Regions from separate parts of the Streptomyces sp. NPDC058295 genome, predicted to be linked through region 4. Evidence: riboswitches for the same ligand, from Rfam matches in the RefSeq annotation. Region 4 holds a riboswitch; each other region holds the start of a gene.

The links. A riboswitch is a leader RNA that binds a small molecule or an ion and turns the genes downstream of it on or off. The one in region 4 is predicted to bind cobalamin.
Region 1: it holds a riboswitch for cobalamin, as region 4 does, so the genes downstream of both, ACFVYS_RS19210 (prenyltransferase/squalene oxidase repeat-containing protein) here and ACFVYS_RS31460 (cobalamin biosynthesis protein) in region 4, are expected to answer to the same signal.
Region 2: it holds a riboswitch for cobalamin, as region 4 does, so the genes downstream of both, ACFVYS_RS40010 (energy-coupling factor ABC transporter permease) here and ACFVYS_RS31460 (cobalamin biosynthesis protein) in region 4, are expected to answer to the same signal.
Region 3: it holds a riboswitch for cobalamin, as region 4 does, so the genes downstream of both, ACFVYS_RS04210 (CbtB-domain containing protein) here and ACFVYS_RS31460 (cobalamin biosynthesis protein) in region 4, are expected to answer to the same signal.

What each region holds. Positions count from the first base shown of each region.
Region 1 covers NZ_JBHVYO010000016.1:112,602-119,695, reverse strand. The annotation lists gene ACFVYS_RS19230 (MBL fold metallo-hydrolase) at 168-1,217, shown strand; gene ACFVYS_RS19225 (nuclear transport factor 2 family protein) at 1,259-1,705, shown strand; gene ACFVYS_RS19220 (serine/threonine-protein kinase) at 1,795-3,534, shown strand; gene ACFVYS_RS19215 (phosphotransferase) at 3,535-4,221, opposite strand; cobalamin riboswitch at 4,299-4,440, shown strand; gene ACFVYS_RS19210 (prenyltransferase/squalene oxidase repeat-containing protein) at 4,563-5,810, shown strand; gene ACFVYS_RS19205 (SCO2322 family protein) at 5,807-6,496, shown strand; gene ACFVYS_RS19200 (energy-coupling factor transporter transmembrane component T) at 6,489-7,094, shown strand, end outside.
Region 2 covers NZ_JBHVYO010000068.1:11,649-18,742, reverse strand. The annotation lists gene ACFVYS_RS40025 (energy-coupling factor ABC transporter ATP-binding protein) at 1-664, opposite strand, end outside; gene cbiQ (cobalt ECF transporter T component CbiQ) at 661-1,422, opposite strand; gene ACFVYS_RS40015 (energy-coupling factor ABC transporter substrate-binding protein) at 1,429-1,899, opposite strand; gene ACFVYS_RS40010 (energy-coupling factor ABC transporter permease) at 1,896-2,609, opposite strand; cobalamin riboswitch at 2,639-2,823, opposite strand; gene ACFVYS_RS40005 (PucR family transcriptional regulator) at 3,132-4,208, shown strand; partial or broken gene ACFVYS_RS40000 (cation:proton antiporter regulatory subunit) at 4,245-4,478, opposite strand; gene ACFVYS_RS39995 (hypothetical protein) at 4,607-5,050, shown strand; gene ACFVYS_RS39990 (VanW family protein) at 5,382-7,094, shown strand, end outside.
Region 3 covers NZ_JBHVYO010000003.1:20,374-27,467, reverse strand. The annotation lists gene ACFVYS_RS04215 (enoyl-CoA hydratase/isomerase family protein) at 450-1,544, shown strand; cobalamin riboswitch at 1,603-1,750, shown strand; gene ACFVYS_RS04210 (CbtB-domain containing protein) at 1,787-2,008, shown strand; gene ACFVYS_RS04205 (CbtA family protein) at 2,034-2,795, shown strand; gene ACFVYS_RS04200 (MFS transporter) at 2,941-4,197, shown strand; gene ACFVYS_RS04195 (FAD-dependent oxidoreductase) at 4,374-5,483, shown strand; gene msrA (peptide-methionine (S)-S-oxide reductase MsrA) at 5,701-6,213, shown strand; gene ACFVYS_RS04185 (protein kinase) at 6,725-7,094, shown strand, end outside.
Region 4 covers NZ_JBHVYO010000036.1:23,730-30,823, reverse strand. The annotation lists gene ACFVYS_RS31470 (anion permease) at 274-1,527, shown strand; gene ACFVYS_RS31465 (hypothetical protein) at 1,562-1,783, shown strand; cobalamin riboswitch at 1,914-2,056, shown strand; gene ACFVYS_RS31460 (cobalamin biosynthesis protein) at 2,156-3,145, shown strand; gene ACFVYS_RS31455 (cobyric acid synthase) at 3,142-4,662, shown strand; gene cobN (cobaltochelatase subunit CobN) at 4,659-7,094, shown strand, end outside.

The sequences.
Region 1 (7,094 bases), on a different contig from region 4:
GCTGGGCCGTCCCTGGGCCGTCCGGCAGTAGCCAGCGTCGACAAGTGCTGACAGGTAGCGCTCACATCAGCGCAGGTCAGCCCAACACCCCACCGCATCAGTCGACTTGAGCACCCATTGAAACCAGTTCTAGTTATAGTGGGCAATGGCCGCGTGACGGAGGGCAGATGAAGAGCAGTCAGGGCGAACCCACCACGTACGACCACGGCGGCGGTGTCCGCTCGCTGCGGGTGCCCATCCCGGACAACCCGCTGGGCCACACCCTGGTGTACGTCGTCGACACCGATCGTGGGCCGGTCCTGATCGACACGGGCTGGGACGACCCGGCGTCCTGGGAGGCGCTGACCGCCGGGCTGACCGCGTGCGGCACGTCCGTCTCGGAGCTGTACGGAGTCGTGATCACGCACCACCACCCCGACCACCACGGCCTGTCCGGCCAGGTGCGGGAGGCCTCCGGGGCGTGGGTGGCGATGCACGCGGCGGACACCTCGATCGTGCGGCGGACCCGCGAGACGCGTCCCGAGCGCTGGTACACGTACATGGCGGCAAAGCTCACCGCCGCCGGTGCCCCCGAGGAGCACATCGCCCCGCTCCGCACGCCTCCCGGCCGTCGTCGCCCCTTCCCCGGCCTGGCGCCCGCCCTCCCCGACCGCGAGATCGTCCCGGGTGAGTTCCTCGACCTGCCCGGCCGCCGGCTGCGCGCGATCTGGACGCCGGGCCACACGCCCGGCCATGTCTGCCTCCACCTGGAGGAGGATCATCCCGCTCGACTCCCGGGCCACGGACGCCTGTTCTCCGGCGACCACCTGCTGCCGGAGATCACCCCGCACATCGGTCTGTACGAGGATCCCGACGACGCCACCGTCACCGACCCCCTGGGCGACTACCTCGACTCCCTCGAACGCGTCGGCCGGCTCGCCCCCGCGGAGATCCTCCCGGCCCACCAGTACGCCTTCACCGACGCCCCCTTCCGCGTACGGGAGTTGCTCACCCACCACGAGGACCGTCTCACCGGTCTGCTCGCCCTCCTCGCCACCCCCCTCACCCCCTGGCAGCTCGCGGAACGCATGGAGTGGAACCGGCCCTGGCCGCAGATCCCCTACGGTTCACGGAACATCGCGGTCTCGGAGGCCGAGGCCCATCTACGGCGACTGGTGAAGCAGGGACGCGCGGAGGCGGTGACCGGGAGCGACCCGGTGACGTACGTGGCCGTGTAAATCGCTCGCGGCGGCGAGGCCTCCTTGATACCAACGCCCTCATGGACCCCCTGCAGCGGCTGCTCGCCGAACGCGCCTGTGAGCGCCTCGTCGTCGACTTCGTCCACCGACTGGATCTCGGTCGGCCCGACTCGGCGGCCGAGCTGTTCACCGAGGACGGCACCTGGGAGTGGCCGGCCGGCGGGCGGCTCGTCAAGGGACGGGCGGCGCTGCGGGAGCACTTCGGTTCGCGTCCCGTCGAACGCCTCTCGCGCCGCCTCATGTCGAACGTCCTCGTCACGGCGACCGCACCGGACACCGCCCTGGCCACCTCCTACTTCTCGACGTACCGGGTCGACGGCTACCAGGGCGGCGTCGTCCCCGCCGGGCCACCCGTCCAGGTCGGGCACTATCAGGACGCGTTCCGCCGGGTCGACGGGGTGTGGCTGCTGGAGACCCGGGTGCTGTTCCTCCCCTTTGGCGGACCGACACCCCGCGTAGGCTGCTGACTTGATCGAATCGCGGATCGTCGGATCATCGGATCACGGGGACCGGGGGCCGGGCCGGGGGGCCAGGGTCATGAGGGGGATGAGGGCCGATGAATCATGCGACCGAGGTGTTCCAGCCACTCCAGGCGGACGATCCGCCGCTGGTGGCCGGTTACCGTCTCGCCGCCCGGCTCGGCGCGGGCGGCATGGGACGGGTCTACCTGTCGCACACACAGGGTGGCCGGCCGCTGGCGATCAAGGTGGTGCGCCCGGAGCTGGCCGACGACCCGGCCTTCCGGCGGCGGTTCCGCCGGGAGATCAAAGCCGCCCGGCGGGTCCGCGGCGCGTACACCGCCGAGCTGATCGACGCCGACGCGGACGGCGTGCCTCCCTGGCTGGCCACGCTGTACGTGCCCGGCCCCTCGCTGGCGGAGGCGGTCGCCCGGCGCGGGCCGCTGCCGGTGCCCGCGGTGCTGTGGCTGATGGCGGGGGTGGCGGAGGCGCTCCAGGCCATCCACGATGCGGGGATCGTGCACCGGGACCTGAAGCCGTCGAACGTGCTGCTGGCCGCCGACGGGCCGCGCGTGATCGACTTCGGCATCTCGCTGGCCTCCGACGTCACCTCGAACACCGCCACGGGCCTCGCCGTCGGCACACCGCAGTTCATGGCTCCCGAGCAGGCGACCGCGAGTGAGGTCACCGCGGCGACCGACGTGTTCGCGCTCGGTCAGACGGCGGCGTTCGCGGCCCTGGGCGAGCCGCTGTACGGGGACGGCCCCTCGGTCAGCGTGCTGTACCGGATCGTGCACTCGGAACCCGACCTGTTCCTGCTGCCCGAACCGCTCCGTCCGCTGATCGCCCGCTGCCTGGCCGCCGATCCGGCGGAGCGGGTCACCCCTGCGGAGATCGTCGCGTGGTGCAGGAGACGCCTGGACGGGGACGCGGACAACGGCGCCGGGCCGGCCGTCTGGCGGGAGGTCACCGGGCCGGAGGTGTCGGTTCCGTCTCCGGTCCCCGATCCCACCCCGGTGCACACGCTGCCCCTGATCCCGCAGCCCTCGCACAAGACGCCGGTGCACAAGACACCGCAGCACGAAACCCAGCACACGGTGCCCTCGAACGCGATGGCCTCGCACGGGATGTCCCACCATGCGATGCCCTTGATCGCGCCGGTCCGGTCGCAGCTCACGCGGCCGGACGGGCGGCCGGCCCGCCGTCGGCGCACCGCGCTGGTCACGGCCGCCGCCGTGACCGCGGGCGCGGTGGTGCTGACCGGCCTGACGTGGACGGTCGTGGAGGCGGCGGACCGGCTCAGCCACCGGGACACGGCCGGGGCCTCCTCGACGCCCGGCCCGTCCGGGTCCGCACGGTCCTCGGCGCCCTCGCCGGGCTCCTCGTCGACAGCCGCGCCGGACTCGGCGGCCGGTGACCGGACATCACAGGGGTCGGGATCCTCCTCGACCGTGCCCAAGACGCCGCAGGCCACCGCGTATCCCCTCCAGTGGCTGGACGCGAAGACCTCACTGGACGTCAAGGAGCCGGTCCGGCGCGAGGACAGCAAGGGCGACATCCGCTTCAGCTGCAAGCAGACCGGCTGCGCGCTGGAGAGCGACACCAGCGTGTTCAACATGCTGTACGGCGACCCCGGCGGCTCTCTCGACTCGTGCCGCATCGTCCTCACCGGCGCCAAGAGCCACCGGCTCCCGCTCGCCGCGGCGGCGGCCGGCAGCGAGATCTGCGTCAAGCACCCCTCCGGGGACATCGCACTGCTCGTGATCCAGGTGAAGTCGACCGCGCTGCCGGACATCGCGTTCGTGACCGCGGACATGACGGTCTGGCGGGCGGCCTAGTCAGCGGCCGGCCGTCGACCTGATCAACTCGGCGGCCGGTACGAGGAGTTCCGTCTCCTCACGGCTCATCGTCGGGTTGGCCGCCCGCCTCCGCAGGGCCTCCGCCAGGCCCTCCTCGGTGAGGTCGCGGGGGTCGGCGATGGGCTGGGGAGAGACGGCCACCTGGGCGAGGATCACCGCGGACATGCCCCAGTCGAGCCCGGGATCGCCCTCCTCCGCATTGGCCCAGTCGATCACCCGGGGGCCGTCGGGCGTGAGGATCACATTGTCCGGGTGGAGGTCCAGGTGCAGGATGCCGGCGTCGGCCGAGACCCGTCCCGGCAGGGCGTGCAGCTCGCGCAGCAGCCGGGCGAGGACGGCCCCCGCCTCCTCGGCGTCCAGCGTGCCCGCCCCGAACGCGTGGAGCATCGTCGGCCCGTTCAGCCGCTCCATGACCAGGTCGGCGCGTGCGCCGGAGGGCCGTACGGCGGGTGCGGGGTAGCCGTGTCGGCGCACGTGTGTCATCACCGCCGCGAGGACGGCCGAGTCCTCCCGGCCCTCCCGGTCGCGGCGCAGCACCCACGCCTCGTCGATCTCGTACACATCGGCCGTTCGGCCCGAGCCGAGCAGCCGACCCGGCAGCGCTCCCCGCAGCCCGCCCGGCACCCCGGTCGGCAGCCCGCCCGGCACCCTCCCCGTATGGGTCATGGTCACAACATATCGAGGGCTCCCACCCCGTCCCGGGCGCTTTCACAGCCACCCCTCAGACGTCCGGCTACCTGCCGGTAGAGTGGCCGCGTCGTCATCACGCCCGTACAGGGGGAAGCCGGTGCAATTCCGGCGCTGACCCGCAACCGTGAGCCGTCCGAGCCGTCCAAGTCGGCGCGGTGGCAAGCCGGATCGCCCGGTACGGGACCGTGACCGGCTCACGTGCGTCGGCAGGCCCGCCGTTCGCACGGCACCGTCGAGGTATACGGAGCCGAGCCGCCGGGATGTCCCGTGCTGCCCGGCTGCGTGACCTCACCGACCGGGAGAGGCACCCGCCGATCATGAACATCCGCCGCAGCGCCGCCGCTCTGGCCGCCGCCACCGTCGTGCTGGGTGCCGCCGTCCCCGCCGTCGCCGCCACCCCGTCCCCCACCCCGTCGGTGGCGATACCCGACGGCCTGTACGGCACCACCGACCCGACGTACGACGGGGTCTGGCGCCAGTCGCTGGCCCTGCTCGCGCAGCGGACCACGGGCGTCACCCCGGCCGACCGGGCCGTGGCCTGGCTGACCGGCCAGCAGTGCGCGACCGGCGCCTTCGCCGCGTTCCGCGCGGACACCGCCAAGGCGTGCGACGCCAAGCTGATGGTGGACACCAACAGCACGGCGGCTGCCGTCCAGGCGCTGGCCGCGCTGGGTGGCCACCAGGCCGCCACCGAGAAGGCCGTCGGCTGGCTGAAGTCGGTCCAGAACGCCGACGGCGGCTGGGGCTACACCCCCGGCGGCGCGAGCGACGCCAACTCGACCTCCGTGGTGGCAGGGGCGATCGCGGCGGCCGGGGAGAAGCCTTCGGAGGTGAAGAAGGCCGGCAAGTCGCCTTACGACGCGCTGTTGAAGCTCTCCATCCCTTGCGACCAGGCAGGCGACGGCGCGTTCGCGTACCAGCCGGACAAGAAGGGCGCCCTCGCGGCGAACGCGGACGCGACGGCGGCGGGCGTGCTCGGCGTCCTCGGCAAGGGGTTCGTGACGACGGCGGGCAAGGTGCGGGAGGAAGTCTTCACCTGCGCCGGCTCCGCAGCCCCGCTCACCCCGGACGAACTCGCCCGCAACGGCTCGGTCTACCTCGCCGACGCGATCGGCGAGGACGGCCACCTGGACTCCGCTCTCCCCGGCGCCGAGGACCAGCCCGACTACGGCAACACCGCCGACGCCGTCGTCGCCCTCGCCGCGCAGGGTGCGACCGAGCAGGCGAAGAAGCCCCTCGCCTGGCTCGAACAGAACTCCGCAGGCTGGGCGAAGCAGAGCGGCCCCGCCGCCTACGCCCAGCTGATCTTCGCGGCCCACGCCATGGGCGCCGACCCCCGCCACTTCGGCGACACCGACCTGGTCGGCCTGCTCAACGCGACGGGCCCCGCCCCCCAGGCCGCGACGAAGGCCACCGGAACCGACACCGGCGCCGACGCCGACGCCGACAAGAAGGACGACTCGGATTCCGGTTACGGCGTCTGGTGGATCGTCGGTGTGTTCCTCGTCGTCGGTATCGGCATCGGTTTCCTGATCAGTGTCCGTGGCAGGAAGCAGCGGCCGTGACGCGCCGGAGCGCCGCCCTCGTCCTCGCCGCGCTGCTGCTGTCGCTGACCGGCGCGGTCCAGTCGGCCCAGGCCGCCGGTTACCGCTACTGGTCCTTCTGGGACCGCTCGGGCGACGGCTGGACGTACGCCACCCAGGGCCCGTCCACCGCCCGCCCCGCCGACGGCGACGTCCAGGGCTTCCGGTTCGCGGTGAGCGCGGACTCCCAGGACGCGTCGCAGCCGCGCGGCGCGGCCTCCTTCGCGGCGATCTGCGCGAAGACGCCCGAGCGGGACGGCACGAAGCGGGTGGCCCTGGTCATCGACTTCGGCGCGGCGGCCGACGCCCCGAGCGGCGAGACCCCGCCGTCGCCGCGCACGGCCTGCGCCCGGGTCTCCCCCGACGCGACGACGGCCGAGGCCCTCGCCTCGGTCGCCAAACCCCTGCGCTACGACACCAACGCCCTGCTGTGCGCGATCGCGGGGTATCCGGAGACGGGCTGCGGCGAGCAGGTGTCCGGGCCGGGAACGGACCGGCCGACGTCCGCCGCGCAGCCGGAACCGGCGAACGAATCGGAGAGGACGACGAAGCAGAAGGAGGACGGCGGACCGTCCGTGGGCCTGTACGCGGGCGCGGCGGCGGTGGCGGTGCTGGGCGCGGCGGCGGTCTGGCAGGCCCGGCGGCGAGGATCCCGCAGGGATGGCTGACGCCCGCCCGCGCACCCCGCTCCACCCCGCCACCCGCGACGCCGGGCCGACGGCCGACCGCCGGTCGAAGGCCGACCGTCACCCCCGTGCGCGCCGCGCCCCGCTCCACCCGGCCGCCTGGTGGCTGTGGGCGCTCGGTCTCGGCACCGCCGCCACCCGCACCACCAACCCGCTCCTCCTCGGTCTCCTCCTCACCGTCTCCGCCTACGTCGTCACCACGTGCCGCCCCGACACCCCCTGGTCCCGCTCCTACTCCGCGTTCCTCAAGCTCGCGCTCGCCGTCCTCGTCATCCGGCTGGTGTTCGTCGTCGTCCTGGGCTCCCCGATCCCGGGCACGCAGGTGCTCGTCACGCTTCCCGAAGTCCCGCTCCCCCACTGGGCGCAGGGCATCCGGCTCGGCGGCGCGGTCACGGCCGAGGGACTGCTCTTCGCGCTCTACGACGGACTGAAACTGGCGACCCTTCTGGTCTGCGTGGGTGCCGCCAACGCCCTGGCCAGCCCCTCCCGGCTGCTCAAGACGCTCCCCGGCGCCCTGTACGAGACGGGGGTGGCGGTGGTCGTGGCCCTCACCTTCGCCCCGAACCTCATCGCGGACGTC
Region 2 (7,094 bases), on a different contig from region 4:
TGCGCGCGCCGGACGGGGTGAGCAGGGTCGCGTCGTCGGCCCAGCGCAGGGCCAGGTCGACGTCGTGGGTGGCCATGACCACGGTCGTGCCGGACGCGCGCAGACGGCCGAGGATCGCGAGCAGCCGTTCCTGGCCGTCGGGGTCGAGCCCGGCGGTCGGTTCGTCGAGGATCAGCACCCGGGGCCGCATCGCGACGGCCCCGGCGATCGCGGTGCGCTTGCGCTGGCCGTAGGAGAGCAGATGGGTGGGCCGGTCGGCCAGGGCGGTGATGTCCAGGGCCGCGAGCGCCTCCTCGATCCGGGCCCTCACCTCGGTGTCGGGGAGGCCGAGATTCAGCGGTCCGAACGACACGTCCTGGGCGACGGACGCGGCGAACAGCTGGTCGTCCGGGTCCTGGACCACCAGCTGCACGGTCGTACGCAGCCGGGTCAGCCCCTTGCGGTCGTATGTCACCGGGCGCCCCTCGATCCTCAACTCGCCCTCGCCCGGACGCAGTCCACCGCTCAGCAGCCGCATCAGCGTGGTCTTGCCGCTGCCGTTGCGGCCCAGCAGGGCGAGCGCGCGCCCCGCGTGGACCTCGAAGTCCAGACCGCTGAGCACGGCCGGACCGTCCTCGTAGGCGAAGGAGGCACCCCGCAGGGCGACCAGTGCGGGCTCGCTCATGACAGCGGCCTTTCCAGTACGGATTGCAGTACGAAGGTGAGGGCGACCAGGGCCGCGAAGAGCGCGGCGCTGGCGGTCGTGAAGCGGACGGAGACCCGGGCCTCGGGCACCAGGACGCGCAGGGTGCCGTCGTAGCCGCGCCCGGCCAGCCCGTCCTGGAGACGCGCCGCCCGGTCGAAGGCGCGGACGAACGCGGTGGCGCCGAGCCCGGCCAGCGAACGCCACTCCGCGGCCCGGGTGGTGTGCCCGAGCCGGGACGCCTGCGCTTCCCGGATCCGGCGCACGGAGTCGAGGAGCAGGAAGCTCATGCGATACGTCACCAGCGCGACGTCCACGACGGGCGCGGGCACCCCGGCCCTGACCAGGCGGGGCAGCAGGTCGGACATCGGGGTGGTGAACGCGAGAAGGAGGACACCGAGGGAGGCCGCCGAGGTACGCAGCAGCAACTCCCCGGCGCGCACCGGGCCGCCGTCGGCCAGGGACAGGAACCGGTCCGGGCCGCCGACCTGCACGAGCAGGGGGAGCGCGCCGGTCACGCAGAAGCCCAGCGGTACCCGGTAGGCGCGCCACAGCCGCCGGCCCGGCACCCCCGCGGGCCCCAGCAGGATGACGAGCGCCGTCACCAGGACCAGGGCCGCGCCGGGCCAGGGCGGCAGGGAGATGGCGAGCACGGTGAGGCCCAGACCGAGCACGGCCTTGTCCACGGGATGGCGGTGGCGCCAGCGACTGCTGTGCGCCGCCACGTCGATCGGCAGCACGCGGGCTCAGGTCCGTTCGGGAGCGGACGGTTCGGAGGCGCTCTCGGACCCTTGAGCGCTCTCGGAGCCCTGCGCACTCTCGGACTCCTGCGCGCTCTCGGACTCCTGAGCACTCTCGGACTCCTGAGCGTTCTCGGACCCCTTGGTGTCGTGCTCGGTGTCCCGCTGGGCCAGGGCCCGGAGTTCGCCCTGTCGCCGTCCCCGGTGCAGACCGAAGTAGTAGGCGAGTACCCCCGTGCCGAGGGCCGCCTGGAGCGCGAACAGCGCCGATTCGATCTCGCCGGACGGCGGCTCGTACAGGGGCGAGAACCAGGGTTCGTAGTCCGGCTGGATCTCGGTGATCGCCGTCTCCGCCTCCGCGTCGGCCCCCGTGAACGGCTCCTCCTTGTGGTCGCCGAGCCCGAGGGCCAGCGGCAGGACGGCCAGCGCGGCCACCACGAACAGCAGCAGGGCGTTGGTCTTCGCGTTACGGCTCACCGGGTCACCGCCTCGGTCCCGGCGTCGGCGTCGGCCTTGGTCCGGCCGCCGGTCACGAGCACGCCCAGCCTGGTCAGTTCACCCTTGCTGGACTGGGTCAGCAGCCGCATCACGAACACCGTGAGCAGCCCCTCGCTGACCGCGAGCGGGATCTGGGTGACGGCGAAGATGGAGCCGAACTTGCCGAGGGCGCCCAGGAATCCGCTGCTCGGGTCCGGGAAGGCGAGCGCCAGCTGCACGCTGGTGACGCAGTAGGTGGACAGGTCGGCCACGAACGCGCCGAAGAACACCGTGACCATCAGCGGCACGTCGAACCGCCGCAGCAGCCGGTAGACCGCGTAACCGGCCCAGGGCCCGACGACGGCCATCGAGAAGACGTTGGCGCCGAGCGTCGTCAGGCCGCCGTGGGCGAGCAACAGCGCCTGGAAGAGCAGGGTGATGGTGCCCAGCACCGCCATGATCGGCGGCCGGAACAGGATGGCGCCGAGTCCCGTGCCGGTGGGGTGGGAGCAACTTCCGGTCACCGAAGGCAGTTTCAGTGCGGACAGTACGAACGTGAAGGCTCCGGAGGCACCGAGGAGCAGGGTGCTCTCGGGGTGCTCCTTGACCTCACGGGTGAGTGACCGTACTCCGTGGACGACGAATGGCGCGGATGCGACGCCCCAGGCGATCGCATGCGCCGGAGGCAGAAAACCCTCGGCTATGTGCATGGCTGAGCAGACCCTCTCCAGCACCTCGTGGATGGTTGACGTGCCTTGGCCGGTCTCCTGGCTCACGGGTACCACCGCCCGTGCTCCGCCTTCCCGGGTCTCAAGGACCCAGTGGCTGCCCGCGAGGGCCGGAGCCGGACTTCCCGATCACAGTGGCGAGGGCCGCACCGGCATCACACCGGATTTCCCGTTCACCAAGGCGTGGTGACAGTAGTGCCCACACAGAGGCGCTGACAAGCGGCGATGCGGGGCGCGAAGACGGCGGACGACGGCTCACCCCGGCGCACGGCGGCCGTCCGCCCGCTGGACCGAACCCCTCGCCCGCAGCCTCGCCCCGGGGTGCCGCCGCAGCGCGCCGCCCGGCCCGGTCACGTCGGCGGAGTCCGCCGAAGCCGTCCACGCGAGCCGCTGAGTCCGGTGGGCGGACGCCACGCCGGACGCACCTCGGAGCACTCCATCGCCGTACCGCTCGGTGGGAACATGTGTCCGATGTCCGACGGTGCTCGATCGAACGGGGAAACCATGACCGGCCCGCACTCGTCCGAGCCGTTCCTCGACGGATTCGACCGGATCCTGGCGGACGCCGCGCGCACGGGCCGCCGGTTGACCCGCGACGAGATCGAGTCCCGCCGGGCGCTCGGCGCGCGGGCGGCCGAGGCCGGCCGAGGCTGGCGCGGTCTCGTTCGCGCGCACCTCGCGGCAGGCCGTGAGGGCCGTCCGCGAGGCGCCGATCCCGACAGCGTCCTCGCCGTCGTCGAACAGGCCGTGGACGCCTTCGCCGACGGCTACGAGCGCGCGCAGCGGCTGGTGGTCCGCAAAGAGGAGGCGGCCCGCCGCGAGTTCATCGACGACCTGCTCCACGGGCGCGGTCGCGCGGGCCAACTCGCCGCGCACTCCGAACGGTTCGGGCTACGGCTGTCCCGCGCCCACGCGGTCGCGGTGGCCGAGGGCCCGGACAAGTACGACGAGACCGACCCCGTTCCCCGGCAGGTGGCGGACGAGCTGTTCGGCCGCTTCGAGAACCGCCGCATCCTGTTCACCACCAAGGACGGCCGGATGGTGTGCATCGCCCCCGCAGACCAGGACGAGGTCCTCACCCACTTCGGCCGGCACGCCCACGCCGTCACGGGCCGGGCCCAGGTCGCCATCGGGCGGTCCAGGCCGGGCCCGGTCGGTATCGGGCACAGCTACGAAGAGGCCCTCAACGCCCTGGACGTGGCCCAGCGCATGGGCCTCGACGAGCCGCTGCTGCGCGCCTCCGACCTGCTGGTCTTCCCCGTCCTGGCCCGGGACCGGCAGGCACTGGTGGACCTGGTGCAGGGTGCTCTGGGGCCGCTGGAACGGGCGCGCGGCGGGGCGCAGCCCCTGCTCGCCACCCTGATCGCGTACTTCGACACCGGCTGTGTGGCCGCCGCCACGGCCCGACGGCTCTCGCTCAGCGTGCGCGCCCTCACCTACCGGCTGGCCCGCATCCACGCCCTGACCGGCACCGACCCCACCGACCCCGCCCACCGCTACACCTTGCAGACCGCGGTCATCGGCGCCCGACTGCTCGACTGGCCGGCCAGGCCCCTGACGTCGACCGAGGCCTCCTTCTAGAGAGGCGGCGCTCGCCGGAGGAGCGGCGCTCGCGCCTCACTCCCGGCCTCGCTGCCGGTCCCACTCCCGCGCGAGGATCGCCGCGGCCGCCTCCACGCCCTCCCTCGTCCCGATGAGGATCAGCGTGTCCCCGCCGGTCAGCCGGCAGTCCGGCTTCGGTGAGGGGATGGCCTCGGCGCGGCGCGGCACCGCCACGACCGACACCCCGGTCTCGGTGCGCATCCGGGTCTCGCCGAGCAGCCGCCCGTTCCGGTGCGACATCGATGCCACCCTGGCCAGCACAGGGAACGGGGCGACGGGAGTGTGCTCGGCGACCGGGTGGGAGAATGCGCGTCGAGGTCCACGCTGCCGTGGCGGCCGGCGTTCCGGGGGCATGGGGCCGGAAGGAAGCGTGCAGCATGATCGAGTGGGTGTCCCTCAGGGCCGGCGCCCGGCCCGTGCCCCAGCCCGTCGCCACTCCGGTGGTGTGGGCCACGGCCTTCGGCGGCGCGCTGGTCCTGGTGGCCGTGCACAACATGCTGGTGGGTTCGGACCGCCCCGGATTCGCCCTGGCCGCGCTCTCCCTGCTGGCGGCCCTGCTGGGGCTCTGCGCCCGCTTCACCGCGGCCCCCGGTACGGCCGTCCTGTGCTGGCTGACCCTCAACGGATTCGCCATCCCACCCGTCGGCACGCTCACCTGGGCCGGCCACCGTGACACCTTCTGGCTCACCTGCCTGTGCGCCGCGACTCTCGTCGGCACCGTGCTCGCCCGGATCATCCAGGCCCGCGCCGCCTACCGCCGGATCGCGGCAGAGGTGGCCACCCCGTCGACCGACCCGGACAGCGGCCCCCTCGGCGCCTGACCGCCCCCGGGAGCGGGAGCGGGAGTGCGAGTGGGGGCGGGAGTGTGAGCGGGAGCGGGGGCGAAGGGCCCGACGGCGTGAGGGTCTGACGGCCTGATCCGGACAGGCGACGCGATCCACGACAGGCGACGCGATCCAGGACCGGCGACGCGATCCGGGACCGGCGGCGTGATCCGGAACATACGTGTTCTGGGACATATGAGCTCATCGCGCGTTTTGGGTAGCTTGGGGTGCTTACCCGTGCTTGCCCCCTGTATCCGATCCGACGCCGTCCCGTGTGCGGCGTCGCGCAGCGGGGCGGATCACCCGCCGTCGTCCGTCCAGGAGACCCATGCGCCCCCGAACAGCCTCCGTGCCGCCCCTCGCCCTGGCGGGCGGTGCGCTGACCGTCGGCGTCGGCGCGCTGTACCTGACCGGGCTGCTGCTCACGGGCGGTGAGATCGAGCCGGGCACGACGGTGCATGGCGTGGACATCGGCGGCCTCAGCCGTGCGGAGGCCGTCCGCAAGCTGGACGAGCACCTGACGGCGGCCGGCTCGCAGGAGCTGGCCGTACGGGTCGGGGACCGCAGCGGGACCGTCGACCCGCGGCAGGCCGGACTCACCTTCGACGCCGAGCGCACGGTCGACCGGGTGGGCCGCGTCGGCGCCGATCCGGCCGCTCTGGTCGGCGGACTCTTCGGCTCGGGGGGCGACGAGGAGCCGGTCGTACGCCTCGACGAGAACAAGGCCCGCACCGCTCTGGGGAAGCTGGCGAAGACCCTCGACCAGCAGGTCCGCGAGGGCACCGTCGGTTTCGCCGACGGCCGGGTCGAGCAGGTCGCCCCGCAGACCGGCTACGCACTGGACGTGAACGCCGCCGTCGACGCCCTGAAGGCCACCTTCCTGCGCGGGGCGGCGGACGCGGTCACGGACCTGCCCGCCCGCGAGACACGGCCGAAGGTCACGGCGGCGGAGGTGCGGCGCGCGGTGCGCGAGTTCGCGCAGCCGGCCATGTCGGCGCCCGTCACCCTCACCACGGGCGGCAAGCGGTTCACCATCGGGCAGAAGGTACTGGGCGAGCATCTGACGATGCGGCCCGACGGCGCCGGCCGGCTGATACCGAAGCTGGACGACAAGGGACTGCGCGCGGCCCCTTCGGTGGCCCGCCCGCTGGCCGGCGTCACCACCACCGCCGCGAACGCCGCCCTGCGGCTGGACGGCGACCGGGTCGTGGTGGCCGACGACGCGCGGACCGGCCTCCAGATCACCGACAAGGCACTGGGCAAGGCCGTGCTGTCGCTGCTCACCCGGTCCGGCGGAGCGGCCCGTACCGGGGAAGTGGCCGCACGACGGACGCAGCCCCAGGTGACCCGGGACAGCGCCGCACGGCTGGGGCTGACGGAGAAGATGTCCTCCTTCACCGTCCACTTCGAACCGGCCGCGTACCGCACGAAGAACATCGGGCGGGCCGCACAGCTCATCAACGGCTCCCTCGTCATGCCGGGCAAGACCTGGAGTCTCAACCGGACCGTGGGGCAGCGCACCGAAGCCAACGGCTTCGGCGAGGGCATCATGATCCTCGACGGCGAGTTCACCAAGGCGCCGGGCGGCGGTGTCTCGACCGTGGCCACGACCATGTTCAACGCGATGTTCTTCGCCGGGCTCAAGCCCGTGGAGTACGGCGCCCACTCCTTCTACATCGAGCGCTATCCGGAGGGCCGCGAGGCGACGGTCGCCTGGGGCAGCCTCGACCTGAAGTTCGCCAACGACTCCGGCCACGCCCTCTACATCCAGGCCGAGGCCACCGACACTTCGGTGACCGTCACCTTCCTCGGCACCAAGAAGTACGACGAGATCAAGTCGGTCACCGGGCCCCGCACCCATGTGCGGCAGCCGGAACGGAAGGTGAGCACGGACGAGAAGTGCGTGCCGCAGACCCCGCTCGAGGGCTTCGACGTCACCGTCGATCGGGTCTTCTACAACGACGGCAGGGAGGTGCGGCGGCAGCCGTTCCGCACCCACTACACCCCGCGGGACGAGATCACCTGCGAAGCCCCCGCCGAG
Region 3 (7,094 bases), on a different contig from region 4:
TCGCGTCCTGCGACCGCTTGCGCGGCGGTGACGGCGCGCGTGTCCATCGCCACGACCGCGGCCCGCACGGGCCTGCCCCGCCCGTCGGTGGCGTACGGTCCGTCGCCGTGCCCGGCCGGCCCCTCGAGGGGGACGGACCGCCCCGCGTCCGGGCCCACCCGGGCGAGCCAGGCGGCGATGGCCTGGTAAGCGGCCCTCCGCCCGTCGTCCCTGTCCCGCTCGACCCAGCGGGGCCGCGGGGTGTCCAGCGGCAGGGTGCCGCCGCGAGCGCCGGTCCACGCGCCACCGCTCACTCCGTAAGCGGCCGGCTTCGACGGCAGGGGCCGGCGCTACCGCGGCGACCATGGAGTAGGGAAGATCGTCCATGACCTGTGCGTCCAGCGGATCCTGGAAGGAAGCAACGAGATCATGCGCGTCATCGTGGCCCGCGGCCTGACGGAGGCATCCGGATGAACGACATCGAGGAACCCGTCCTGCTGCACACCACCGGCCGAGCCGCCCACATCACGCTCAACCGACCCAGGGCCATCAACGCCCTGAACCACGCGATGGTGCGCCGCATCGACGGCGCGCTGACGGCATGGGAGCGCGACCCGGCCGTCGAGACCGTCGTCCTCTCCGGTGCGGGGGAGCGTGGCCTGTGCGCGGGCGGCGACATCCGCGCCGTCCACGACGACGCCCGCGACGACGACGGCACCGCGTCGGCCGCCTTCTGGCGCGACGAGTACCACCTCAACGCCCGCATCGCCCGCTACCCCAAGCCCTACGTCGCCCTGATGGACGGCATCGTGATGGGAGGCGGCGTCGGCGTCTCCGCGCACGGCAGCGTCCGGGTCGTCACCGAGCGGTCGAGGATCGCGATGCCCGAGACCGGCATCGGCTTCGTGCCGGACGTCGGCGGCACCCACCTGCTCGCCCGCGCCCCGGGCGAACTGGGCACCCATCTCGCCCTGACGGGTGCGCAGATCGGCGCCGGGGACGCGGTGTCGTGCGGGCTGGCCGACCACTACGTACCGTCCGCTTCGCTCCGGCAGTTGGCCGACGACCTCGCCGAGCTGCCGGTACGGGAAGCCCTGGACCGGCGGGTACAGCCCTCGCCGGCGGGCGAGTTGGCCGGCCACCGGGCGTGGATCGACACCTGCTACGCGGCCGACACCGTCGAGGAGATCGTCCGACGGCTGTTCGCGCACGGCGACCCGGCGGCGAAGGAGGCCGCGGAGACCCTCCTGACCAGGTCGCCCACCTCGCTCAAGGTCACCCTGGCCGCCCTGCGCCGTGCCCGGCGGCTCGGCTCGCTGGAACGGGTGTTGGAACAGGAGTACCGCGTCTCCTGTGCGGCCCTGACCACGCCCGACCTGGTCGAGGGCATCCGCGCCCAGGTCATCGACAAGGACCGGGACCCGCGTTGGTCGCCGGCCACCCTCGCCGAGGTCACCGAGGCCGACGTCGAGCGCTTCTTCACCCCGCTCGGCGCGCGCGAACTCGGCCTCGCCCGACCCGACACCACCGCGGAGGAGCTCCGCCGGGCGGGACCGGCGCGGTGATCCGGGCCACCTGGCCGTGGAGAGCGGAATCACGCCAGGTGGGGCGGTATTGGCCAGGGGCCCGACACGCGGTACCGTCGCTCTGATATCGACGACGGCGAGACGGAAGCCGGTGAGAACCCGGCACGGTCGCGCCACTGTGGACGGTGTACCCCGATGGGGCACACACCGCGAGTCAGACCCGTGGCCGTCGTCATGTGCACCACCGAGATGGGACGCGAACTCCCAGAGGAGGTCCTGCCATGGCGCAGCATGTCGCCCAGCCGACTACCACCACGCCCGTCGTACCCGCCAAGTTGCCGCTGAAGGACATCGCCCCGTGGGCGGTCTTCTTCGGCGTCCTGATGCTGGTCCTGCTGTACTTCGTCGGCGCCGAGCAGGGCGCGACAGCCGTCGTCTCCGGCGAGGACGTTCACGAGTGGGTGCACGACGCCCGCCACCTGCTCGGTTTCCCCTGCCACTGATCCCGAGGGGAAGCCCGGCACACCCATGAACTCCGCAACGGTAAGAAACCTCCTCGTGCGGGGCATGCTCGCCGGCCTCGGTGCCGGCGTGCTCGCCCTGATCGTCGCCTACTTCCTCGGTGAGCCGAACGTCGACAGCGCGATCGGCTTCGAGGAGTCCCACGCCGCGGGCCACGAGCACCACGAGGTGGAACTCGTCTCCCGCAGCCTGCAGTCCACCGCCGGTCTCGCCACCGGCGTGCTGATCTACGGGGTGGCCTTCGGCGGCATCGCCGCCCTCGCCTTCTGCTTCGCCCTCGGCCGTGTCGGCCGTTTCAGCCCCCGGGCCACGGCACTTCTGCTGTCGGGGACCGCCCTGCTCGCCGTGTACGTCGTGCCGTTCCTGAAGTATCCGGCGAACCCGCCCGCGGTCGGCGACGCCGACACCATCGGCAAGCGCACCACCCTGTACTTCCTGATGATGGTGCTCAGTGTGCTGCTCGCGGTCGCCGCGGTGATCCTGGGCAAGCGGCTCGCACCGAGGCTGGGCACCTGGAACGCCACCGTCGCGGCCGTCCTCGGCTTCGTGCTCGTCATCGGGCCGGCCTACGAGTTCCTGCCCGCCGTCAACGAGGTGCCGAGCGACTTCCCGGCCGCCCTGCTGTGGCGGTTCCGTCTGTCCGCCCTCGCCATGCAGGTCACGCTCTGGGCAGGCTTCGGCCTCGTCTTCGGCGAACTGGCCGAACGGCTGCTGCACCCCGAGCCCGCCACGGTGACCGCGGGCACGCCGGTGACCGCCCCACACTGACCCGACCGCACGACGATCCGACGAAAGGGCCCACGGAATCATCCCGGGGGCCTTTTCGCGTTCGCGAACCGACGCCGGATCAGCGGCCCGAGGACCGCGCGAAGATGGTGCCATGAACATCCAACCGGCCGTCCGTGCACGGCAGATGCCCGCCGGGCTCGTCGCACTCGCTCTCGGTGGATTCGGGATCGGTCTGACCGAGTTCGTGATCGCGGGGTTGCTTCCGCAAGTGAGCCGCAGCCTTGCGGTGTCCGAGGCCGCGGCGGGATGGCTGATCTCCGGCTACGCCCTGACGGTCGCGGTCGGCGCGATCGTGGTGACCGCCGCCACCGCCGGGCTGCCCCGCAAGGCGGTTCTCACCGGGTTGGTGGCCCTGTTCGTCGTCGGCAACCTGCTGTCCGCCGTCGCACCGAACTACTCGCTGATGATGCTCGGCCGGGTGGTCGCGGCGCTGTGCCACGGCTCGTTCTTCGGCATCGGCTCGCTCGTCGCACGGCGCATGGTCGCCCCCGAGCGGGCGTCACGGGCGGTGGCGGTGATGTTCGCCGGGCTGACGGTCGCGAACGTGCTGGGCGTGCCGTTCGGCGCCCTCGTCGGCGAACGCTGGGGCTGGCGCGCCACGTTCTGGGCGATCACCGGCATAGGTGTCGTCGCCGCGGTCGCCATCGCCGTGTGCGTACCGGGCTGGGCCGGCGAGGTGAACCGGCCGCGTCCCTCCGACGCCTCCCACACGTCCGAGGCCTCCGGGAAGGCCACCGGCCGGCCGGACACGCCGCGTACCCAGCTGCGTGCCTTCCGGTCGGCGCAGGTCTGGCTGACCCTGGCCGCCACCGCGCTCGGCTACGGCGGGATGTTCGGCGCGTTCAGCTACCTCGCCTACACCTTCACCCGGGTCACCGGCTTCTCCAGCACCGATGTCGCCTGGCTGCTCGTCGTGTACGGCAGCGGCCTCGTGATCGGCAACATCGTCGGGGGACGAGCCGCCGACCGCGATCGCGACCTCACCCTGATCGCTTCGCTGGCCGGTCTCACCGTCACGCTCGCCGTGTTCGGGCTGCTGGCCGCCGACCCCGCCGCGTCGGTGGTCCTCGTCTTCCTCACGGGGCTCTTCGGCTTCGCGAGCGTCCCCGGCATGATCACCCGGGTCACCGACCATGCCCACGGGGTGCCGCTCGCCGCCGCCGCCAACGTGTCCGCCTCCAACATCGGCAACGCCCTGGGCGCCTGGCTCGGCGGCGCCGCCATCAGCGCCGGCCTCGGCTACACCGCACCGCTGTACGTCGGCGCCGCCATCGTCCTGAGCGGACTCGCCGTGATGATCGTCGCCGCCCGTCGAGCGGACCGGCGGGTGAGCGACACCACCGACCTCGGCCTCGCCCAGGACCGGGCGTCCGCGGGCTGAGGGCCTCGCGTGCCGACCTCCGGTGAACCGTCCGCCGTCCGCCGTCCGCCCGCGGCGAGGCCCACCCCGGCCCACCCCCACCTGGAACCCGAGGACCTGATCGCCCTTACGATCGAGGTTGCTGTCATGGCCCGCGTTCCGCTCGCGGGCACCGACCGGATCCCCGGGGAGGGACTGTGATCGCCGTCGTCGGCGCCGGACTCATGGGCGCGGCCACCGCCTGGCAACTGGCCCGCCGAGGCCACGAGGTCACGCTCGTCGAGGCGTACGACATCGGTCACCGGCACGGAAGTTCGCACGGCAGCTCACGGATCTTCCGGCGGGTGTACGCCGACCCCTTCTACATACGGCTGACCGGACAGGCCCGCGAGCAGTGGCGGGAGCTGGAGGACGACGGTTCGGCCTCCTTGCTGCGCACGACCGGTGGGCTCGACATGGGCGAGGACCAGGACCTGAAGGCGCTCGCCGACCTCCTCGGCGCCGCCGGAGTGCCCCACGAACTCCTCGGCCCCGAAGCCGCCGCCGAGCGCTGGCCGTACATCCGCATCACCGGTCCGGTGCTCCACCACCCGGACGCGGGCGTGGTGGACGCCGACGAGACCGTCGGGACCTGTGTACGGCGGGCGATCGAACACGGAGCGCAGGCGATCATCGGCAGCCGCGTCACCGGCATCGACGTCCGGGGGAGCGAGAAGGCGCGCCTGCACACCGACGACGGCCGCGAGCTCGTCGCCGACACGGTGGTGATCGCGGCCGGCGCCTGGCTGCCCGAGCTCGAACTTCCCTTCGCCCTGCCGCCGTTGGCGGTGACCCAGCAGCAGGTCTTCCACTTCCGGCAGCGGGATCCGTCCGTCAGGTGGCCGACCCTGATCTGGGACGGCGCGCTGCACCTCTACGGCCTGCCGTCCGGAAGCGACGGGGGCTCGGTCCCGGCGGTCAAGGTCGCCGAGCACGACCGCGGCACCCCGGCCACCGCCCGTACCCGCAGCGGGGTCGTCGATCAGTCGTCGCGGACGCGGGTGAGCGGCTTCGTACGCGACCGCCTGCCGGGCCTCGAGCCCGACCCGGTCGCCGAGGCGACCTGCCTCTACACCAGCACCCCGGACGAGGACTTCGTCCTGGACCGCCAGGGCCCCTTCGTCATCGTCTCCCCGTGCTCCGGACACGGCGCGAAATTCGCCCCGCTCATCGGCGCGATGGCCGCCGACCTCGCCACCGGCCGTGCCGAGCCCCATCCCCGCTTCCGCCTGGGAGGCACGGCACGGCTCGGGGGAGCGGTGCGGTAGGCGGTTCCTCCGGGAAGGCCCGGAGGGTGAAGGGTGAGGAAGCGGGTGCATCGCTTCGATGTGCACCTCGATTCGAGGGCGGGCGCCGCGGCCGACTGTGCGGGCTCGGAATTGTTCGGGCCTCTCACGTGCTGTTGTATCCACAGAGGCTGGTACGTCGACGGTGCGCGAGCGAGCAGCTCACGTGGCCGAGACGAGAGATACGGAAGGTGCTGAGATGGCAGCGCAGACGCAGAGGGCCGTGCTCGCGGGCGGATGCTTCTGGGGGATGCAGGACTTGATCCGCAGGCTCCCGGGCGTGACGGCGACCCGGGTCGGATACACCGGGGGTGACGTACCGAACGCGACGTACCGCAACCACGGCACCCACGCGGAGGCCATCGAGATCGTCTTCGACCCCGAGAAGACCGACTACCGCACGCTTCTGGAGTTCTTCTTCCAGATCCACGACCCGAGCACCAAGAACCGCCAGGGCAACGACATCGGCCTCAGCTACCGCTCGGCGATCTACTACGTCGACGACGAGCAGAAGCGGGTCGCCGAGGACACCATCGCGGACGTGGACGCCTCCGGACTGTGGCCGGGCAAGGCCGTCACCGAGGTAGAGCCGGTGGGCCCCTTCTGGGAGGCCGAGCCCGAGCACCAGGACTATCTGGAGCGTTACCCCGAGGGCTACACCTGCCACTTCCCGCGCCCGGGATGGCGGCTTCCGGCCCGCACACAGGGCTGAACCACTCCGCCGAGGCCCCGGACCTCTCTCCGGGGCCTCGGCGTGCCGAATGCGGGGCCGCGACGGAAGAGGCCTGCGGGCAGTCGCAGGGAGACCTGAGGGAAGCCTGAGGGATGACCTCTGGGCCCGTAAGGGCAGGAGCGGGGAAGCTCCGGGGCACAAGGGCGGCAGCCGGGCGGGGTGCGAGTGGTGTGCGCAGACGTCCCTCCGGGCCGGTGTCACCCGCGATCCGGTGCCCGGGGCCGGGTGGGGAGGGCGGGCGATCTCCCGTTGCCGTGCGGATATCTGCCGGTTTCGCGATGTCCGCCGGTCCTCGCGGCCGGCGCCGGCCGTTCCGGGAGGCCATCGGCCGGGCGCAACTTCTGCTCGACGTCGGCGAGTTGGAGGGAAACGCGCAGGGTGAACCCGTCCGGCATACTTGCGAGCGCGGACCACCCTGCTCACCAGCACGCAAGCCAAGGCCCAGCGCGTGGGTTCGAGCGCTGACGCACACTTCCGGGGAACAGTCGTCATGAACAACCTTCAGCCTTCGGACCCGACATCCATTGGCGGCTATCCGTTGCTCGGCCGGCTCGGCGCGGGCGGTATGGGGCAGGTGTTCCTGTCCCGCACGGGTTCGGGGCGGCTGCTCGCGCTGAAGACGATCCGCGACGATCTCAGCTCCGAGCCGGGGTTCGAGGAGCGGTTCGCCCGCGAGATTCGCAACAGCGACCGCGTCCGTTCGCCGTGGACCGTGACCGTCGTGGACTACAGCGCCCCGGGCCGGCGCCCGCAGTGGCTGGCCACCGAGTACGTCCCCGCGCCGTCGCTCGCCGAATGGGTCGCGGCCCATGGCCCGCTGCCCGAGTCCGCGTTGCTCGCCCTCGCCGCCGAACTGTGCG
Region 4 (7,094 bases):
CCGGCCGGACGGCAGGCAGGGACCTTCTGACAGTACGCCGACAGCGGCGGCCGGCCGGGTGACCGGAATCTCTTTCACGGCTCCGAGACCCGGTTGTGCGGGCTCCACAAAGACCGGTACCCGTACGGCGCTTGACCCCGGCCCCGGCGTCCCGGCGGAAGACCGTCGCACCCCTCTTACACAGACACCCTGACGCCCTTCCCAGTTCATCTTCCGTTCACCCAGATTGCTTACGGTCAACGCGCCAATGACTTCGAACGATTGCCTGGGTAAATGGAAAACTTCTCGCTGATCCTCGCGATTGTGGTCGTCACCGCACTTGCGTTCGATTTCACGAACGGTTTCCACGACACCGCCAACGCGATGGCCACCACCATCTCGACCGGTGCACTCAAGCCCAAGGTTGCGGTGGCCATGTCCGCCGCGCTCAACCTTGTGGGAGCTTTCCTCTCGGTGGAGGTCGCCAACACGATCTCCAAGGGTCTCGTCGACGAGACCGGCATCCGTCCCGAGGTCATCTTCGCCGCCCTGGTCGGCGCGATCCTCTGGAACCTCCTGACCTGGCTGGTGGGCCTGCCCTCCAGTTCCTCGCACGCCCTGATGGGCGGTCTGATCGGCGCCACCATCGCCTCCGCCGGAATGGGCGCGGTGCACGGTGACGCCCTGGTCACCAAGGTGCTGATCCCGGCGATCGCGGCACCGATCGTCGCGGGCGTCGCGGCGATGCTCGCGACCCGCCTCTCCTACACCCTCGGCAAGAAGGCCGACGGCAAGGCCGCGGCCAAGGGCTACCGCGCGGGCCAGATCGCCTCGGCCGGCCTGGTCTCCCTCGCCCACGGCACCAACGACGCGCAGAAGACGATGGGCATCATCACCCTGGCCCTGGTGGCCGGCGGTGCCGTGGCCCCCGACTCCGACCCGCCCACCTGGGTCATCCTCTCCGCCGGCCTGGCCATCGCGCTCGGCACCTACCTCGGCGGCTGGCGCATCATCCGCACCATGGGCAAAGGCCTGACCGACCTCCAGCCGCAGCAGGGCTTCGCCGCCCAGACCAGCGCGGCCACGGTCATCCTGGCCTCCTCGCACCTCGGCTTCTCCCTCTCCACCACCCACTCGGTCTCCGGTGCGGTGATGGGCGCCGGGCTGGGCCGCAAGGGCGGTGTGGTCCGCTGGTCGACGGCGACCCGGATGTTCGTGGCGTGGGGCCTGACGCTCCCGGCCGCGGCCCTGGTGGGCGCGCTCGCCGAGGCCGTCACCGGCCTGGGCGACTGGGGCACGGCCCTCGTCGCGGTCTTCCTGATCGCCTCCAGCGCGGCCATCTGGAAGGTCTCCCGGCGCGAGGTCGTCGACGCCTCGAACGTCAACGAGCCCGACGAGCCGGCGGGCGTCGTCACGACGGCGATCGCCGCCGTCACCCCGCCGCCCGCGGGCACCCTGGCCGAGGACCTCACGGACCTGACGGCCACGATCCCCGGCCCGGCGGCAGAGCCCGCGACCCCCGCCGCTCCCCCGGCCGCGGCCGTCTGAGCCCGCGCACCCGGCACGAAGGAAGAGAAGAAGCATGAAGATCGACTGGGCAGCCCTGGGCTCTGTCTTCGGCGTCAGCCTCGTGGTCACCGTGGGCCTCGTCGCCCTGTTCACCCTCGGCGTCGTGGGCCTGTCGCGGCAGGAACGCGCGTCGGCGCAGGGCGGCTCGGCCACCCTCGCGGTGACCGGCGCGTACGCGTGCTTCGCGGCCTGCGCGGCGGCGGTGGCGTACGGGATCTCGCTGATCGTCGCCTGACGCCCCATCCGAACACCCCCGAGGTGCGGGACGGATCACCGTCCCGCACCTCTTGGCGTTCGCGGTCCCGCCGACCCGCGCCGTGTGGGGTTCTGCACACTCGAGCCTCGCAGGTCAAAGGCAAGTTGACGGCTCTTGCGGGCCGTGGTGGACTGCCCGAGCCATGTACGGCAGCAGAAGAGGAAGCCGGTGTGAATCCGGCGCGGTCCCGCCACTGTGACCGGGGTAGAAACCCCCGGGAGCCAGGAACTCTCGCCGCCGGTCTCGTCGAACCAGGGCGTGGACACCCTGAGTGAGGACAAATCGCCATGCTCGCTCGGTCGTTGAGGTACAGCACCAGGTCGCTGCCCGACCCCTCGGCCGGCTGAGCCGATGCGTGCCGATCGCCTCTACGCGTACGGCGCCGCCACCGGCCTTCTGGGCGACCTGCTGCTCGGCGATCCCCGCCGAGGGCATCCCGTCGCCGCGTTCGGGCGGGCCGGCGGTGCCGTCGAGCGGCTGCTGTGGCGGGACCACCGGGGAAGCGGTGCCCTGCACGCCGTCGTGTGCGCCGGCGGGGTCGTGGCCCTGGGAGCCGTCGCCGAGCGGGCCGTACGCCGCTCCCCCGCCGCCACCGTCGCTCTCGTCTCCGCCGCCACCTGGGCCGTGGTCGGGGGCAGTTCGCTGGTCCGGGAGGCCCGCGCCATCGGCCGGGCGCTCGAAGCCGGGGACGTCGAGGCCGCCCGGGAGCGGCTGCCGCATCTGTGCGGGCGGGATCCGCACGCGCTGGACGCCGACGGGATCGCCCGCGCGGTCGTGGAGTCCGTCGCCGAGAACACCTCCGACGCCGTCGTGGGGGCGCTCGTGTGGGGGGCCGTGGGCGGGGTGCCCGGCCTGGTCGGGTTCCGGGCCGTCAACACCCTGGACGCCATGGTCGGTCACCGGTCGCCGAGGTATCTGCGCTACGGCTGGGCCGCCGCCCGTCTCGACGATGTCGCCGGATGGCCGGGAGCCCGGCTGACCGCCGTGCTCGCCGCCCTCTCGGGGGACGATCCGCGGGGCGCCGTGCGGGCCTGGCGGGCCGACGCCCGCCGGCATCCGAGCCCCAACGCCGGGCCGGTGGAGGCGTCCTTCGCGGGCGCCCTCGGGGTGCGGCTGGGCGGGACCCTGTCGTACGCCGGGCGGGTCGAGCACCGGCCGGTGCTGAACGGCGCGGCCGGGCGGCCCGTCGTCGCCCGGGACATCGAACGTGCCGCGCGGCTCTCCCGCCGCGTCGGTCTGCTCGCGCTCGGCGTCACCGTCGCCGCGCGCGCCGTCGCCACGAACATCGTCGCGAGCAGCCGGCGCGACCAGAGGAACCAGCGGAAGGGGCGTACGACATGAGCGGGGGTCTGGGCGGGGGCCTCCTCGTCGCCGGCACCACCTCCGACGCCGGCAAGAGCGTCGTCACGGCCGGGATCTGCCGGTGGCTGGTGCGGCAGGGGGTGAAGGTCGCACCCTTCAAGGCGCAGAACATGTCCCTCAACTCGTTCGTGACGACCGAGGGCGCCGAGATCGGGCGGGCCCAGGCCATGCAGGCCCAGGCCTGCCGGGTGGAGCCGACCGCGCTGATGAACCCCGTGCTGCTCAAGCCGGGCGGTGAGCAGAGCAGTCAGGTCGTGCTGCTCGGCAAGCCGGTGGGCGAGATGACCGCCCGGGGGTATCACGGCGGGCGGCAGCAGAAACTCCTCGGAACCGTTCTCGACTGCCTCGCCGAGTTGCGGGGCACGTATGACGCGGTGATCTGTGAGGGGGCGGGCAGTCCGGCCGAGATCAATCTGCGGCGGACCGACATCGTGAACATGGGGATCGCGCGGGGTGCGCGGCTGCCCGTGCTCGTCGTCGGCGACATCGACCGCGGGGGCGTCTTCGCCTCCTTCTTCGGCACCGTCGCCCTGCTCTCGCCCGAGGACCAGGAGCTGGTCGCCGGGTTCCTGGTCAACAAGTTCCGCGGGGACGTCTCCCTGCTGGAGCCCGGCCTGGACATGCTGCACGGGCTCACCGGACGGCGGACGTACGGCGTGCTGCCGTTCCGGCACGGGCTCGGGATCGACGAGGAGGACGGGCTGAGGGTCTCGCTGCGCGGGACAGTGCGGGAGTCGAACACCGCCCCGCCCGTCGGCGAGGACGTGCTGCGGGTCGCCGTCTGCGCCGTCCCGCTCATGTCCAACTTCACGGACGTGGACGCGCTGGCCGCCGAACCCGGCGTCGTCGTGCGGTTCGTGGACCGGCCCGAGGAACTGTCCGACGCCGACCTGGTGGTGATTCCGGGGACCCGGGGAACCGTGCGCGCCCTGGAGTGGCTCCGCGAGCGGGGGCTGGCCGAGGCCATCGTCCGCAGGGCCGCCGAGCAGCGGCCCGTCCTCGGCATCTGCGGTGGCTTCCAGCTCCTCGGCGAGCACATCGAGGACGAGGTCGAGAGCCGGCTCGGACACGTGGAGGGCCTCGGAGTCCTCCCGGTCCGGGTGCGGTTCGCCCGCGAGAAGACCCTCACCCGACCGGTCGGGGAAGCCCTCGGCGAGCGGGTCGAGGGGTACGAGATCCATCACGGGGTCGCCGAAGTCCTGGGCGGGGAAGCCTTCTTGGACGGATGCCGGGTCGGCGGCGTCTGGGGCACGCACTGGCACGGCTCGCTGGAGTCGGACGGTTTCCGGCGGGCCTTCCTGCGCGAGGTGGCGGCCGCCGCGGGCCGCCGTTTCGTGCCCGCCGCCGACACCTCGTTCGCCGGGCTGCGCGAGGAGCAGCTCGACCGGCTCGGCGACCTGATCGAACAGCACGCGGACACCGACGCGCTCTGGCGGCTCATCGAGTCGGGCGCGCCGCAAGGACTGCCTTTCATTCCACCGGGAGCGCCCGCATGAGCACAGTGTTGTTGTTGTCGACCGCCGATACGGATCTGCTGGCGGCCCGGGCCGCCTCCGGCGCCTCGTACCGGATCGGCAACCCGACCCGGGTGGATGTCGCCGGGGAACTCCCCGCGCTCCTCGACGGCGCCGACATCGCGGTCGTCCGGCTGCTCGGCGGCAAGCGGGCCTGGGAGGACGGGCTCGCCGCGCTCAAGGCGTCCGGTGTGCCGACCGTGCTGCTGGGCGGCGAGAGCGTGCCCGACGCGGAGTTGATGGCCGAGTCGTCGGTGCCCGCCGGTGTGGTGGCGGAGGCGCTGCGGTATCTCGTCGAGGGCGGACCGGCCAACCTGACCGAGCTGGCCCGCTTCCTGTCCGACACCGTGCTGCTGACCGGTGAGGGTTTCGTCGAGCCGCAGAAGATGCCCGAGTACGGCGTCCATGGCGAGCGTGCCTTCGTCGAGGGCCGGCCGACCATCGGGGTGCTCTTCTACCGGGCGCACGAACTGAGCGGCAACACCGCCTTCGTGGACACGCTGTGCGACGCGGTCGAGGCCCGCGGCGCCAACGCCCTGCCCGTGTACTGCGGTTCGCTGCGCGGGGCGGACCCGGGGCTGTACGAGATCCTCGGGCGGACCGACACCCTCGTCGCCACGGTTCTCGCCGCCGGCGGCGCGCACGCCTCGCAGGCCTCGGCGGGCGGGGACGAGGAGGCCTGGGACGTCGGCGCGCTCGCCGACCTCGACGTCCCCGTGCTGCAAGGGCTGTGCCTCACCTCGTCGAAGAGCGCCTGGGAGGCGTCCGACGCCGCCCTCTCCCCCATGGACGCGGCGATGCAGGTCGCCATCCCGGAGTTCGACGGACGGATCATCACGGTCCCCTTCTCCTTCAAGGAGCAGGGCCCGGACGACGTACCGGTGTACGTCGCCGACCCCGAGCGGGCCGGACGTGTCGCCGGGATCGCCGTACGGCACGCCCGGCTCCGGCACAAGCCGAACGGCGAGAAGAAGCTCGCGCTCGTCTTCACCGCCTACCCGACCAAGCACTCCCGGGTCGGCAACGCGGTCGGCCTCGACACCCCCGCCTCGGCCATCCGGGTCCTGGACGCGCTGCGGGACGCCGGGTACGGGGTCCAGGGGCATCCGGACAACGGCGACGAGCTGATCCACCGGCTCATCAACGCCGGTGGCCACGACGTCGAATGGCTCACCGAGGAGCAGTTGGCCGCCGCGCCCGCCCGGGTCCCGCTGGCCGACTACCGGGCCTGGTTCGACAAGCTCGACCCGCGCTTGCGCGACGGCATGCTGGAGGCGTGGGGCGAGCCGCCGGGTTCGCTGTACGTCGACGGGGACGACATCGTGCTGGCCTCCCTGCAGTTCGGGAACGTCGTCGTGATGATCCAGCCGCCGCGCGGCTTCGGCGAGAACCCGATCGCGATCTACCACGACCCCGACATGCCTCCGTCGCACCACTACATGGCGGCCTACCGGTGGCTGGAGAACAGCTTCGGCGCCGACGCCGTCGTGCACATGGGCAAGCACGGCACGATGGAGTGGCTGCCCGGCAAGGGCCTCGGGCTGAGCGGCGGCTGTGCCCCGGACGCCGTCCTCGGTGATCTGCCGCTCGTCTACCCGTTCATCGTCAACGACCCCGGCGAGGGCACCCAGGCCAAGCGGCGCGGGCACGCCACCGTCGTCGACCATCTCGTGCCGCCGATGGCACGCGCCGACACCTACGGCGACCTGGCCAAGCTGGAGCAGCTGCTCGACGAGTACGCGCTCGTCTCCGACCTGGATCCGACGAAGGCGCCGGCCGTGCGCGCGCAAATCTGGACGCTGGTCAAGGCGGCCGAGCTGCACCACGACCTGCATGTCGACGACCAGCCGGGCGACGACGACTTCGACTCGTTCGTGATGCACATCGACGGCTATCTGTGCGAGATCAAGGACGTGCAGATCAGGGACGGGCTGCACATCCTCGGCGGCGGTCCGGTCGGCGAGGCGCGGGTGAACCTCGTGCTGGCCGTGCTGCGCGCCTCGCAGGTGTGGGGCGGGCAGGCGAACGCGCTGCCGGGACTGCGGGCCGCGCTGGCCGCCCACTTCGGGCTGGTGGAGAAGGAGCTGCTCGCCGAGCCGGGCGCGCCGGTGAAGGTGCCGGCCGAGCTGACGGATCTCGTCGAGGGCCCCGCCCGTACCGGCGCCGACGCCATCGACCTGCTGGAGCAGCTGTGCCGGCGGATCGCGGAGGGCGCGGAGAAGCGCGGGTGGGCCGTCGCCGGGAGCCGGGCGCTGGTCCGTGAGGTCCTGGGCACCGAACTCCCGGACGCCGTCGCGGTGCTGGAGTTCGCGTGCACGGAGGTCGTACCGCGGCTGGAGCGGACCACCGACGAGGTCGGGCACATCCTCAAGGCGCTGGACGGCGGTTACGTCCCGGCCGGTCCGTCGGGCTCT